2 regions of the Paenibacillus segetis genome follow, and region 2 is predicted to be linked to the other one. Evidence: riboswitches for the same ligand, from Rfam matches in the RefSeq annotation. Region 2 holds a riboswitch; the other holds the start of a gene.
What was found. Region 2 has a riboswitch for FMN ahead of IEW05_RS02315 (DMT family transporter). Riboswitches for the same ligand answer to the same signal wherever they lie in the genome.

Region 1: another riboswitch for FMN. It lies ahead of ribD (bifunctional diaminohydroxyphosphoribosylaminopyrimidine deaminase/5-amino-6-(5-phosphoribosylamino)uracil reductase RibD); the one in region 2 lies ahead of IEW05_RS02315 (DMT family transporter).

The regions. Positions count from the first base shown of each region.
Region 1 is NZ_BMFT01000001.1:2,640,882-2,648,825, forward strand. Features, by position in the region: gene IEW05_RS12345 (bifunctional 3,4-dihydroxy-2-butanone-4-phosphate synthase/GTP cyclohydrolase II) at 21-1,259, opposite strand; gene ribE (riboflavin synthase) at 1,287-1,970, opposite strand; gene ribD (bifunctional diaminohydroxyphosphoribosylaminopyrimidine deaminase/5-amino-6-(5-phosphoribosylamino)uracil reductase RibD) at 2,232-3,332, opposite strand; FMN riboswitch at 3,610-3,789, opposite strand; gene IEW05_RS12360 (V4R domain-containing protein) at 4,066-4,488, shown strand; gene IEW05_RS12365 (peptidylprolyl isomerase) at 4,568-5,005, opposite strand; gene lysA (diaminopimelate decarboxylase) at 5,133-6,464, opposite strand; gene IEW05_RS12375 (spore germination protein) at 6,575-7,944, opposite strand, start outside.
Region 2 is NZ_BMFT01000001.1:552,340-560,283, reverse strand. Features, by position in the region: gene IEW05_RS02340 (ABC transporter permease) at 1-195, opposite strand, end outside; gene IEW05_RS02335 (ABC transporter permease) at 192-968, opposite strand; gene IEW05_RS02330 (sugar phosphate isomerase/epimerase family protein) at 1,164-1,988, opposite strand; gene yfcE (phosphodiesterase) at 2,053-2,604, opposite strand; gene IEW05_RS02320 (YwaF family protein) at 2,604-3,398, opposite strand; gene IEW05_RS02315 (DMT family transporter) at 3,541-4,515, opposite strand; FMN riboswitch at 4,640-4,791, opposite strand; gene IEW05_RS02310 (MetQ/NlpA family ABC transporter substrate-binding protein) at 4,970-5,809, opposite strand; gene IEW05_RS02305 (methionine ABC transporter permease) at 5,834-6,514, opposite strand; gene IEW05_RS02300 (methionine ABC transporter ATP-binding protein) at 6,514-7,269, opposite strand; gene IEW05_RS02295 (S-layer homology domain-containing protein) at 7,541-7,944, shown strand, end outside.

The sequences.
Region 1 (7,944 bases), 2.1 Mb from region 2:
CGGTAAAGCTAAGTGTTCCTTTAAACTTTTGCAGACTCATCTTGTTCTATATCATCAAACTCTAGCAGATGTCCCATTTTCGCCTGTTTTACATGTAAATAATTACTATTGTCTTGATTTTCTTTAATTTGAATCGGCACCCGTTCGACAACTTCTAATCCATAGCCCTCAAGCCCCTTAATTTTCCGAGGGTTGTTCGTCATTAAGCGAATTTGTCTCACACCTAGATCCTTCAATATCTGAGCACCAATCCCGTAATCTCGCAGATCCGCTGGAAATCCAAGCTTAAGATTCGCATCAACCGTGTCCAATCCTTGTTCTTGCAGCTTATAAGCCTTCAGTTTATTCACTAGGCCAATGCCTCGGCCTTCTTGCCTCATGTACAGCAGTACACCATTCCCAGCTTCCTTAATTTGGCGAAGAGCTGCTTCAAATTGTGGACCGCAATCACAACGATGAGAATGAAACACATCACCCGTTAAGCACTCAGAATGTACACGCACTAACACCGGTTTTTCACTATCAATCTCACCCATAACTAGAGCAACGTTCTCTTTCGAATCCACTTCATTGGTATAGGCAATCGCTCGGAAATCACCATAATCTGTTGGCATTTTCACTTCCACTTCGCGGGTCACAAGCTTCTCTTTCTCATTACGATAATGAATTAAATCTTTGATACTGATCAGTTTTAGATCAAAGGCCTTAGCAATTTCCACCAGTTGAGGAAGTCTGGCCATCGTTCCATCTTCTTTAATGATTTCACATATCACCGCTGCCGGATAAGATCCACACATCCGGGCAAGATCTACTGCTGCCTCCGTATGCCCCGCACGTCTAAGCACTCCACCCTTCTTCGCAATCAACGGGAACATATGACCCGGACGACGGAAGTCTGACGGCTTGGCTTTAGGATCCAAGATCCCTTTTATTGTAGTGGAACGCTCAAATGCTGAAATCCCAGTCGTCGTATCGATGTGATCAATAGAAACTGTAAATGCCGTTCCATGATTATCCGTATTCTGCGCCACCATTGGCTGTAGATCAAGTTCTTCGGCGCGGCTTTGCGTAATCGGCAAACATACAAGCCCCCGACCCTGTGTAATCATAAAATTGATCACTTCAGGTGTAGCCTTTTCGGCTAAAGCAATAAAATCTCCTTCATTCTCACGATCTTCATCATCAACAACGATGACTACTTTACCACGCATCAAATCGTATATTGCTTCTTCAATTTGATTCAGTTGAATTTCGCTCATTATAATCCCCTCCTATGGGTTGTTTATTTAAACAAAACCATTCTCCACTAGAAAAGACATATCCATGCTGGAGGATGATGCTGATTGTGCTTTACTGCTTCCATCATCGCTTTTTGCACGACCGTATCTCAGCAGATGATCTACATATTTTCCTAACACATCGCACTCTAGGTTCACCGTATCACCCGTATTTTTATATGCAAACAAAGTCTCTGACAAGGTATGTGGAATAATCGAAATACTAAATCCTCTTGCCTTTACATCAACCACAGTTAAGCTTATACCGTCCACAGTGATCGATCCCTGAGGAATAATGTATTTAAATAAAGAAGGGTCGGACGGAGCAATTTCATACATGACCGCATTGTAATCTCTCTTCGAACCCGTAATTGTTCCGACACCATCAACATGCCCTTGCACGATATGACCACCAAATCGACCACCTGCTAACATGGCCCGCTCAAGATTAACTTTACTGCCAGGCTTAAGGTCTTTGAGATTGGTATTACGATAAGTTTGAGGCATAACATCAACCGTGAACTTATTTCGCTGAAATGATGTTGCTGTAAGGCAAACTCCGTTTACCGATATGCTATCACCTAGCTTCAGACCATCCGTAATCAAGTCTGCCGAAATTTCCAGCTCCATAGCTTCCCCTCTGCGGCTGACGGAATTCATCCTGCCTACTTCTTCTACGAGTCCGGTAAACATCGGCTCGCCTCCTTTGCTAAGTACATGTTAAAGTTTGGTGAAAAGTATGGGCAGTCGGCGTGATTCAGACTTTCGATCGTTGTTGCCACGTGATTGTCTGATTTTTATGAACCCAGGCAGGGTTACAATCACGTGGCAAAGACAAACACTTCGCTTCTCCAGTTCTGAATCACACCTCGTACCCACTTTTTCATCTTCATCACACTTTTAAAGATGTAGTGTATCAAACTCGTTTCGCTGCAGAAAAGAAAATGAAATTAGTTAAGGCCAGTCAGGGATTCCTCGGATACATATGTTATCTCCGATTTGCTCTACTTCGAGGTCTTTTAAGGAAACCGCATCCTGCATGAGATCAAAACCATCAAACCTAAAGTTTCCAGGTGCTTCTAGTCCACCAACAAGCTTTGGTGCAAAGAATAAGATAATTTCATCAACGAGCCTATTCTGAATGAGCGAACCATTCAATCGGCCGCCTCCCTCTACAAGGATCGAGGAAATATCCAGTTCTCCTAACTTAGCTAGAGCATCTTGTAAATCGACCTGCGGCCCTTCACCACAAGTGAGTACATTGATCCCACGATTCTTCAGAGTAGAAACCCTAGTAGGGTCAACCTGACTCGTCGTCAAGATGATCGTTTGAGCTAACCCGTCGGAAAGTACTTTGGAGGAGTCCGGAATCCGTAGCTTGGAATCGACAATGATCCGAATCGGAGACAAACCAGGGACCTGAAGTCTCGTTGTTAATTGCGGATCATCTGCTATTACCGTTCCTACCCCAACCATAATGCCCTGATGGCGGTGACGCAGCGTATGAACCATCTCTCTTGATGACTCATTTGAGATCCACTTACTATCTCCCGTCTTAGATGCAATTTTCCCATCCAAAGTACTTGCTGTCTTGATCGTAACGTAAGGTATTCCGGTAGTAATGTACTTAATGAACTTCTTATTCAGTTTCAAAGCTCGATCTCGAAGCACCCCAACTTCTACATCGATCCCACTCTGACGTAGAATCTGAATACCGTGTCCGGCTACCTGCGAATTGGGGTCCTCACAAGCGACAACTACCCGGGATACCTTCTCGGCAATTAGCCGCGCCGCACATGGCGGTGTTGTTCCATAATGACTACAAGGCTCGAGTGACACATATACGGTACTACCTTCAGCAGTTGTTCCGGCCATGTTTAGCGCATGAACCTCTGCATGTGGCTCGCCTCTTTTCAAATGCGTCCCCAACCCAAGAATGGCACCATCCTTCACGACTACAGCTCCAACAACCGGGTTCACTCCAGTTTGCCCTTGGGCCTTCTCTGCCATATCAAGCGCAAGCCCCATATAATACTCGTCATTAATCTTATCCACACATTACACCTCCAATCACGCAACACCACTTAAGAACATAAAAAATCCCTACCGGAACAATCCAGTAGGGAGTCATGGAAGATATTATTCGCAAATAAAGTCAGCAAATAGGGATATTGCGAATCCATAATAAATAATGGAAAACTCAAATAAACCCTTAGCACTTTTAAATATGTCCAGAACAAAGCTAGACCTAAACTTTGTGAAAAAAAGGACAATAAAAAGTCTGCTCAACATTTTGGACAAATTGATCTGTATAACGATCAAATGTCCCTGCGTTTTCCTTCTCCCATCCAGACTATACTGTCGGTCCCGGAATCACACCGGCTCAGCCATATGCATATCAAAGATACGCATACAGGTCACGGACTTGTGCCTGCCTTGCTTCATCAAACTATCAAAGCCAAGACATGCCATCACCGTCGGTAGGGAATTTCACCCCTCCCCGAAGGACTGCATAAAAAATATTTAATTATATCGATATCGGTGTTTTAGCAAACCATAACACCCTATCCACTATGACGGTATCTTATCACCATGAATTAAAAAAATCAAGGAAGTGCGTTATTATCTTGTCTGAAGCAAGAGAGAACACGGAGACCCCCTCTCATTATGTGATGATAATCACAAGGGGTGTACAAATATAACGTTAGGATTAGACATACAAGTACAACATTACTATTTTGACTAAGGGAATGGAGATAGGCAAATGAACAACTTTACTTTTGAGGACATGAAGCAAATAAAAAGAACTACTTTGGGCGCTGAGGTTCCCTTAGAACTATTCCGTGCCATTCGATTAATCGGGATGTACCAGGGCCTACCATCAGGGGGGAAAGGCACAACAATGACCATCGGAAGAAAAATCGGTCAGAGTCTACCTGTCACTTCACTTGAAGAGCTTCTTCATCTACTCGAAGAATTGAAAATTGGCATTCCTCACATCTTAAGTACAAATGAAAAAGGCATGACTATTGCTGTTGAAGATTGCTTTTGTGAAGGCCTTCCCATTCATGAAGGGCAGATGGTTTGTGACCTTGAGGGAGCAATTTTGGAAGGAGCGCTGAGCAAAATATACAATAAAAGAGTCACAGCTAAGGAAATAAAGTGTAATGTTAACGGGGATGAACGCTGCGAATATGAATTAAGGTTTTAGCTATAAACCTATAGTAAAGCCCCCCTCCATTGTGATTCCATAGGAGGGGGGCTATTCACATTAGCTCATAAGCTAATTCTTACTCTTCGTCCCAAACAGAAACTTCTTTCATCTTGTCGCCAGCTTTAACTTGGTCAACAAGCTCCATGCCAGAAGTAACTTTACCGAACACGGTGTGCACACCGTTCAAGTGCGGTTGTGGTTCGTATACGATAAAGAACTGGCTTCCGCCTGTGTCTTTACCAGCGTGAGCCATAGACAGAACTCCACGTTCGTGTTTCGTTGTGTTCGTTGCTGTCTCGCATTTGATTGTGTATCCAGGTCCACCAGTTCCATTACCTGTTGGGCAGCCACCTTGTGCAACAAAACCAGGAATTACACGGTGAAACGACAAACCATTATAAAATCCGGAGTTCGCTAATTTTTCAAAGTTAGCTACCGTACCTGGTGCTTCTTCTGGCAAGAACTGAATTTCAATTTCTCCGCCTTTTTCCAAAACGATTTTACCTTTTTTCATATGGAACACTTCCTTTTCATGTCTCTTAAATCAAACCTCTTACAGTGTACTATGAAATGACGCGAGGAGCAAAGAGACTTACAGAAGAAGTTCAAAAATGTCTGTTTATTTAAGACAATATTTCACACTATTTAAGTAAAGGTTGCTTCGAAATCCGTTCCGGAATTACATCACCTGCAACAATATCCTGCAAGCTTTCTCTTTTGACCACAAGATCACTGCTACCTTCGTTAACGAAGACAACTGCCGGACGAGGAATCCGGTTATAATTACTCGCCATTGCATAGTTGTATGCTCCAGTACAAGCAACAGCGAGCAGATCTCCACTGTTTACTTTAGGAAGATCTATATCCCAGATGAGCATATCTCCACTTTCGCAACATTTACCCGCGATGGATACCGTTTCTTCGGCAACATCATTCCCGCGATTTGCTAACATAGCCTCATATTTAGATTCATAAAGAGCTGGGCGTGGGTTATCTGTCATTCCACCATCCACAGCAACGTATTTACGAACACCTGGGATCTCTTTACTTGTTCCAACCGTATACAACGTCGTTCCTGCATCGCCTACAATACTACGACCTGGCTCAACCCAGATCTCAGGAAGTTGGGCATAAATACCAACGAAATATTGCTTCACTGCATCCGTAATCGACTTCACATAGTCCGATACCTTGAGTGGTGTATCTTCTGCGGTATAACGGATACCAAATCCGCCACCCAAGTTGACCACTTTAAAAACAACACCGAGATTTTCCTTCACTTGCCCCGCGAATTCAGCAACTCGCTCAATCGCCAATTGGAAGCCTTCAACCTCAAATATTTGTGATCCGATATGTGAGTGTAGGCCGAGTAGATTTAAATTCAAACTTCCGGACGCCAGTTCTACAGCTTCTAAGGCCGATCCATTTGCGATGTCAAACCCAAATTTGGAATCCGTTTGCCCCGTAGAAATATATTCGTGCGTATGAGCCTCCACACCTGGAGTAACACGCAACAGAATATTGACCGCTACACCTTTTTCTGCTGCAAGTGCCTGAAGCATATGAAGCTCAGTGAAATTGTCTACCACAAAACAGCCGATGCCCGCAGATATAGCCATTTCTAATTCATACGGTGTTTTGTTGTTCCCATGAAAATGGATCCGCTGCGCTGGGAAGCCCGCTTGGAGTGCCGTATACAACTCACCCTCTGAGACGACATCCAGAGATAGTCCTTCTTGTTCAGCCAATCGGCACATAGCCATTACACAGAACGCTTTGCTGGCAAAAGCAACCTGAAACGTCAGACCTGACGCTCTAAAAGACTCCATATATTCGCGGCATCTTTGCCGGACAAGAGCTTCATCCATAATATATAACGGTGTGCCATAGGTTTCTTTCAATTCAACCGTATCACAACCACCAATCTCAAGATGAGCTTTTGCATTAATTTTGCTCGTACCGTGTAAATACATCTACGCAGTCCTCCACTTTCAAATTTTACACCAGTATAGCAAACAACTGGCCAACTGAAAAATGGATTTTTATGATTATCCTTTGTATTTTTTGTAGGACGGACCCTTAGCTACTCATCTTGAGGCATTCTTGTATTGTCTCTTGTCTTGTTTAAGGATGGTCTAAGCTTGGATGTCAAGACCGGTACACGTACCAAGACAGCTGCCATCGCCTTTGCATTAAATGGAATAAACGGCCACATGTAAGAAGAATTATAGGAACGACGCAGCGTAAGGAACACAATAAACACGGTTACACCGACAATAAACCCAGGCGCACCAAATATTGCGACCGCTATGAGTAGAACCAGCCTTACGATACGATTAGCCAAGCCTAGCTCATAGCTAGGGGTAGCAAACATACCAATTGCCGCTACAGCCATGTACAAAACAACCTCATTAACGAATAGCCCTGTCTTTACTGCAATATCACCAATCATGATAGCAGCAATTAGACCCATTGCAGATGCTAACGGAGTAGGTGTATGCACCGCTGCCATTCTAAGCAGATCGACGCCAAACTCCACAATAATAAATTGCGCAATTAATGGGATATTCCCCTGCTCCTGGGGACCAATAAAGGATAGGGCAGCTGGTTTCAGCTCAGGATGAACAACCAACAGCAGCCAGATCGGTAGAAGAAATAGAGAAGCAAAAATGCCAAGGAATCGAACCCAGCGCAAATATGTTCCCATAGAAGCAGTTTGCCGATTTTCTTCGGCATGTTGACATAGATCAAAGAAGGTTGTCGGGAGAATAATGACACTTGGTGAAGTGTCTACAAAAATAACAACCCGCCCTTCCATTATATGAGAAGCTACTACATCAGGGCGCTCAGAGTAACGTACAAGCGGATAAGGATTCCATCCTTTATGAAGTATTGCCTCCTCCAACTGCTTGTCCGCGAGTGGGATACCATCAATGTTTACTTCCTCTATTTTCTTTCGTACGTCTTCAACTAGCTCTTTATCAACGATGTCATCAATATAAGACAGTACAACATCCGTTCTCGTACGACGCCCAACAGTCATGGCTTCAAATATTACACCCGGATCACGAATGCGACGTCTTACAAGTGCAACGTTCGATAACATGGTCTCCGTAAATCCATCCCTGGAACCCCGAACAACTCTCTCCAGTGAGGGCTCTTCTGGTGAACGTGAAGGAAAAGAACGAGTATCCATCACAATCCCCGTATGTTCCCCATCTACGAACAGAGCACTCATTCCCGTTAAAACTTTATTAATAACTTCACTCAGCTTTTGATGTATTGAAACTTGAATATGAGGAATATACAAGTTAAAAAGCTTATGAATCGCTTCGCTTGATAAGCTATCCGGTTCTAAATAGGTAAGACGTTTTAGAACTTCCTGCATGGTTTGTTCCTTTGCGAAGCCGCTGAAATAGAAAAGAGCAGTTCTCCTACCCCCAAATGTCATTT
Region 2 (7,944 bases):
TCCAATTTCATATAGTGACCAGCCCTGAATGGCACCGAACTTGTTCAACACAATCGCCACCATCAAAAATTCTGAAATTTGAATCAGCGCTGCTAGTACAGAGGCCATTACAAAGTTTAACTTATACTGCATCCGACTTCGGATACTTGTACGAATCAACAGACGATATAAAGAAAACCATGATGCTAACTTCATCCGCCCTGCACCTCTACTTTCCTCCTAAGCCAATGAGTCGCTAACAGACAACAACATGTCATAAGTACACACCAAAACAACGTTCCCCACAGCAAAGAAACGTCACCGAAACCAAGAAATATTCGCGTAGGGACATAGAGAAGATAAGGATACGGTGTTAACCATGCAAATTGCTCCAGCCAACCCGGCAGCCATTCCAACGGAATAAAGAATCCAGCTAGCAAATTAATCAATGCATGGTTTCCCCAATACAGCCATGATGATTCCGTGGTCCACATCGCACTTGCACCAATTATGAAATTCATACAAATAGCTAAATATGCAGCTCCAGCCAGACCTACACCAGCATATAAGAGCGTAAGCCAATGATCAGGAGGCTGTAACCGAAAAACGACAACAAACAACAGATAAATAGGGAGGGACTTGTACAGAAACTGGTAGGCGATCTGCCCCCATTCCCGGGCCATCAAATGTGAGAACAAATGGACAGGACGTAGCAAATCGAGTGAAATGAGACCGGTCCGCACCGCTTGTGGGATACCCAGACCGTTCGAGATAAAGCCGGAAATCCACAATGACGATTGGGTGAAAGCGATATAGCTTATCATCCCTTGTGTTCCGTAATCTCCAAGTGTGTGGTCCTTGCCAAGCCCGATCCAGATACAGGCATACATGTAGCCAAACATCGCACTTGCGATATTATGTACCATGTGTGCACCGCGATACTGAAGATTACGGGCATAGGCTTTGGAAGCCAAAGTGAAATAAAGCATGCAGCACCTCCGATAAGTGTGAGTGACAGCCTCTGCTGTCTACTTCAGACAAGGTAAATTTTGAGAGAAGGGTTATATCATAGCAAACGATTACATGTTTAGCAACAGTTTATTGTCGCACTATATTCTTTCTATTTAACAACAAAAAAAAGCCTCAGATTCCTCTGAGGCTAGGAAGTTAAATGACTATAAATTCTATGAAAATACCTTATCAAACCCAAGTTTGGACCGCTGAAATAAGTCATCAGGACTTCCAGCCGATATAGCTGGAGTAATCACTTCCTGAGCAACAACCCCACGGTACCCGATATCGCCTAGACTCTGTACAAAACCTTGTAAATCGATGACGCCTTCCCCCGGATATAGTCTATCATTATCTAGTAATTGCTCTACAGGAAGATCATAGGCATCGTTGATATGAACATGAACAATTTGCTCGGGTAGTAACTGCTTACGGATATCATCCGCCGTATACCCTGTCGTATAGCAGTGATAAGCGTCAACCAAGAGCCCAACATTAGGTTGTGCAATCGCATCGATTAATGTCAATGTATCATGTACGGTCCAAATGAATGGATTCTTCCATGCCGTCCGAAGATGATGAGGACCCACAAATTCCAGACCAAGCTTAATTCCGTATGCCCCTAGCACCTCTGATATGATCCGCAAGCGGCAAACCGTCTGCGCCATAAATAGCGCCGGATTCTGATCAGTAGCTGGTAAAATGTAGGTGCAGCAACTCTTACAGCCTAAAGACGAAGCAGCAGAAGCTGATGCTGCCAATCCCTTCAAACCTTCAAGAAACTGCTCCTCAGAGCCGCGCCATTCCACATTCAAACCGATAGAACCAATCAACATCTGATGTTGCTCTAATAGCTCCTTAGCTCCTTCAAGCCCATGACTAGCAATTAACGCCTCTGCTTCAAGATCCACAGCGCCAAAGCCATATTTCGCCGCTAAGGTAATAAACTGTTCATCACTAACTGAACCAATTCCAGCTCTACTCAACCCTCTAATCAATGAAATACTCTCCCTTGTTCATTTCTCGTTATTTGCTAGTTGTGCTGCCTATTCTCTAAACTCCCTATACCTCATCAAACACAATTTCCTTGACAGTACCCCCATCGAAATCCTTGACCACAAATGTATTCCCTTCTAACACACCATAAGACGAAGGATAGTTTCCTTTGGGTAATGATATGGACCCTGGATTAAGCAGATAAATTTCGTCTCGCTTCTCGGCTACTGGGATATGTGTATGCCCTTGAATAAAGATATCTTCTGCAGTTAGCGGTGGCAATTGCTCCATATGGAAACCATGTCCGTGCGTAACAAAGATCCGACGTCCCTCGTAGAACAACACCGAATAATCGCCCATCATGGGAAACTCAAGCAGCATTTGATCCACTTCAGCATCACAGTTCCCCCGAATCGCTATGACACGATCTTTCTGGCCATTGAGTAGAGCCGCGGTCTTCTGAGGATCATAACCTTCTGGCAATGGATTACGCGGACCGTGATACAAATAATCACCAAGCAAGATGATATAATCGGCTTGTTCTTCTTCTACTTTGTCCAATGCCCGTTCTAACCAGTGCGCGGACCCATGGATGTCCGAAATGAACATGAATTTCATTATGATTCGACTCCTTTTGTAGTTATAGATTCTAAAGCTAGTCTTTTTTTACGCCTATTTGGAAACACGAAGAATAAGGTATACATGCCTACGAAAAATAACAGTGCAACCCCTTCCTCAGCAAGTAAATAATAAGGATAGGGTCCCAATAGATCAAGTGCGGACGCGGTATCCGGTTTATGATTAAGAAACATGTAATTCGAACCCAGAACATAATTCACAGAACCAACCACTACAGCCAGAGCGTTCAAAAACAACAAACTCCAACCGATTGATTTCCACGTCGGCTTATATTGCTCGACCCATGTCATGTAGAGCGGAGACAGAACAATGGCACCATGGGCTATGAAGTACTCGAAGTAACGAAAATGGTGATAACCATATGCTAAATTAGGTGTAATTAAAGCCTGAAATGCCCCGGCAATTCCGGCAAAATACAGTATCTGATACAGCTTCTTGCTTCTGGTGAGCAGCATGATGATCGAGAGTATTAGTGTCACACTACATAATTCAAGTGGTAGTGTATAACGAACATCCCATAAATGATTAGTGAAATACCAGGTGTTAAGTCCGAGCTCCGTAAGCGCAAGCAGAACAACGAGAGCATAACGAATCGCCGATGAGGCAACCCGGTTACTCCTGATCCTACGTTTCCATAAATACAAAGCAAATATGAATAATAATAATACCCCGATTGCACTAACATGTGGTGTAGAGAACATGATGAATTTGGGCGAGCTGTTGGGGCCAAAGAAAGAAAATAAAGGCATCGTGTCTTCCTTTCTATTGATCAACTTTAACCTAAGCCGAGATATGAATCCCCAAATAAAAACGTGCTACCGCTGTATCCATAAATACAGGGTAACACGCTATTAAATATTTCTCCATCTAATGTCACATGTAATGTTACTCGAGACTAGACTTAAAATTTATGTGCTACTGTTGAATAGTAGTTTTCCCTGCCCCATCATTCTGTCCTTGCCTAGAAATAACGAACAATGCAGCCCAAATGAGTACAAAACCAACAATTTGCGGACGAGTAATAACCTCTTGGAACGCGATCCAGTTAATGAGCACCCCAACCATCGGGAAGCTGAGTTCAGCTAGTGTAGCAACGGAAGCTTTCGTTGTGGTCAGACCTTTATAGTAGACTAACAAGCTAAGTAATCCGGGTAGCAACGCCTGACCAAGTAGATTTAGTGAGACGCCAGCGATGGCAGCTGTACCTGACGGCATGTTCCAAGCTGCTCCTTCGCTCCAAGTGAATGCTAGCAGTAGCGGCAAAGCGAGAATAAAACGCAACGATGTCACCGTCTCATATTTCATTTGACCGACCATCATCCGTCCCATCACGGTTGATCCACCCCAAAGAGCAGCAGCCCCCAGCGACAACAAACTACCTACTTGCACGAAATCCTTCCAATGTCCAATTGGTAACGTAAAGCCGAAGGTTAACAAATATGTGCCACCTAATGCCATTAACATCAGGAAAAAGAAATGACGTGGCAATGATTCCTTCAGTAACAATCTTGCAAGAATAATAGCGAATAATGGCTGTAGCTTTTGTAATAAAAGAACGGCATTGAGATTACCATTCGTTAGTCCCATCGTAAATAGTACGGTTGCGATTGCTGATCCGCCCCAAGATATAAAGAGCAGAGCACCTACCTGTTTCCATCCTAAACCAAGCAATTCCTTGCGATTCTTCCATATGATTGGAAACATCACCAAACCGATAATCACATGCTCCAGTAGTACAATCTGTGCTGAGGTGAGTGTCTCCAGGAGCAGGACCCGGAATAAAGGATCCACACCCCATAACGCCGCTCCTAATACGACTAACCAAAAACCACCTCTAGCACGATCTTTTTGCAATAATGCTGGTTTAACATTGACACTTACGTTCTCCATATTCCTATCCCCTTCTTGAATATGGGGTCTACAGCAGAAAGCCCCTGTTATCGACTTGAATCGACATAAACAGGGGCTGATCAAATAAGCTTGCACAGGAAAAAAAACTGTGACATGCTCAATTATTGATCTTCTCCCATCCGGACTTTACCGTCGGCCTTGGAATTACACCAAGTCAGTCGTCATTTGTTCAATGACGAGTCGCGGGCTATAGTTCGTTCATTCGGAACGAACCTCACCGCCGGTCAGGAATTTCACCTTACCCCGAAGATCCATATTCAATTTATATTGTAGTGTGATCTAATCACATCTTGTGAACTGTACTTATTGTACTGCGACAAATATCCGCTCTCTGTTAAAAAAGTCACATCAAGCACATAAAATGCTATGGTTTCATGCAAATACAAATCCACTTACATTAATATAGCACCTTTTCGCTTTTTTGTCCTCTACTTTAAAATGCCGGAAGGGCAATCTCGCTATATTTTTCCTCCAAGAACTGTTTCACTTCAGGACTTGTCATCGCCTTCGCCAGCTTCTGAATGGGTTCAGAATCTTGATTATCAGCACGCGCTACTAACGTAATCACGAACTCAGAATCACCTGTCTCTGTAAGCAAAGCATCTTTCTTCGGTGTTAATCCAAGTGGACTAGCATATGCAGGTGTCATCAGTACCAGATCGGCATCATCCATCATGCGGGCAAGCATAAGCAGGTCAACCTCTTCGAATTTGAATTTCTTGTCATTCTCAACAATATCGCCTTGTGTAGCCTGAATACCAACACCATCTTTGAGTTTAATTATTCCGGCTTTATCTAACATGACAAGCGAACGGCCGATATTTGTAGGATCATTGGCAATTGCGATCGTTGCGCCATCAGGTAATTCTTCAATTGCCTTGTAACGTTTAGAATAAGCACCATATACCGCATTGTAGATCGGTTGAATCGGAACTAGCTCGCTATGTTTATTCTCATTATATTGATTCATGTACGGAACGTGTTGAAAAAAATTAGCGTCTACTTCTTTATTAGCAAGCGCATCGTTAGGCTGTACATTATCGGATAATACAACAATCTCCAGATTAATACCTTCCTCCTTAAGGAGCGGTTTAGCAATATCCAGAATTTCCGTCATTGGTGGGATCAGTGTAGCTATTTTCAAGGTCACTTCAGAATCTACAGCAGCACTATTATTATTCTGCTCCGTTTGGTTGACTTTAGCCTGATTGTTCCCACAGCCAGCTAGAACAACCATCAGCAATACAAGCATAGAAATCATTTTTTTATTCATATTCGTATCTCTCCCTATCTCTATTTATCTCTTATCTAGCTTTCGTGCAATAAAACCTCCAGCGTACTGAATACCCTGTACTAAGATGATCATCAAAATAATCATGGCTGCCATGAGTTCTGTCTCAAAACGTTGATACCCGTAGCGGACGGCAAAATCACCTACTCCACCACCACCAACTATCCCCATCACAGTTGAGTAAGAAATAAAACTGATCGTTGAGGTCGTCAAGCCTAACACCAAACCAGAACGTGCTTCCACAAACAAAAATTTGATGATAATTTCCAGTTTGGATGCTCCCATAGATTGAGCTGATTCAATAACCCCACGCGGAACCTCAAGCAAAGATTGCTCAACTAATCTGGAGTAGACAGCAATAGCTACAATCGCTAAGGGTACAGAGGCTGCTAGAGTCCCTATCGCTGTTCCAATCAAAAGGCGAGTTAATGGAATCATGAATACAACGAGTAACAAGAACGGAAACGACCGAATGATATTCACCAAATTATTCAATACAAAAGATACGTAGCGGTTCTCATACCATTGACCCTTCCTACTCAAATACAGCAGCGTACCAACTGGAAGTCCCAACACGATAGCTGCTGCGATGGAGATCCCCACCATCACAAAGGTCTCCCCGATTGCTTCCACGATTTCCGACTGATATTTGACCACTTGGTCCAGCATGACGGACAAATCGAACATTAGACATCCCCCGCTTTACCTAACAGTTGTTCCCTGAACGATGGTGGGCGAGTAAGTTCAGGTTGTGTGCTACGTTCCTTGAGAGCGAAGGAATCGATTAGTGTTCCATTCTCCATTACGGATACCGCTTGGCAAATGCCCTTCACAACCTCCATTTCATGCGTAACAATGACGATCGTGACGCCTAGAGTCTGGTTGATATGACGTAGTACCTCAAGAATTTCCACCGTAGTCTTGGGATCAAGGGACGAAGTCGGTTCATCACACAGTAACACCCGCGGTTGGTTTGCTAGAGCTCTCGCAATAGCTACCCGTTGCTTCTGCCCCCCACTTAGCTGAGCAGGATACTGCTCTGCCTTATCTAGCAGACCAACAAAGCTCAAACATTCGGCTACACGCTCAGCTCGCCTTTTTTTAGGGACACCCGCAAGTTCAAGGGGAGTTGCCACATTTCCACTAACTGTCCGATTATGTAGCAAATTAAATTGTTGAAAGATCATGCCGATCGATCGCCGCGCCTCACGAAGCTGCGTCTCCGTCATTTGCGTCAAGTCAGAACCATGAACTAACACCCTACCTTCATCCGGTATCTCCAGAACGTTCATCATGCGTAATAGTGTCGATTTACCCGCACCACTTTCACCGATAATCCCGTAAATTGTCCCCTCCTTAATATCGAGAGATACTGATCGAACCGCGTGATGATAGCCTTCTCGCAGAGAGTAACTTTTACTTACCTGTTGCAGCGAAATGATAAAGAACTCCCCCTTACTCTTTGTTACGAAAAACTGTACTAATTATTTATAGCATCTGTTTATTCAGTTAATTCCTTTAGATTATAGACCGTTCACCCCTCTGTGTCACTAATTATTATTATCTATTCAACGCACCACTCATTTTCAAACACAAAAAAGCCAGCTGTCATAGGGTCTCCTGCAACATTCCATTAATTACCTCGTCAAAATAAATAGAACTATAAAATCCAACAAGGGTGGGGTGATTCCAATGACATTCCAACGTAAACTAATGTCAACAACTGTGTCCTCGGTAGCCGTATTGATTCTGTCCTTTGCAGGGCAAAGTTATGCCGCCTTGGAATCTTTTGACGATGTTAGCAATACAACTGCCAAAGACAGTATCATCGCATTGCAGGAGAAAGGGATCATACAAGGGATAAGTCACAGCAAATTTTCACCAGATACGACATTGACAGGCGCACAAAGTGTGCAGCTCATCGTGAATGCTCTTAATCTAAATCTAAGTGCTATCTCGTTTGTAAAAATGCCTGAAGTCACCGATTATTTCACAATAGCTAAGAATGATGCTTGGTATGCCAACGCTTTGATCATTGCATCGGTTCATGGATTCGATTTACCTACTGACTTCGATCCAGATCATAAAATGACCCGTGAGGAGTTCACCCATCAATT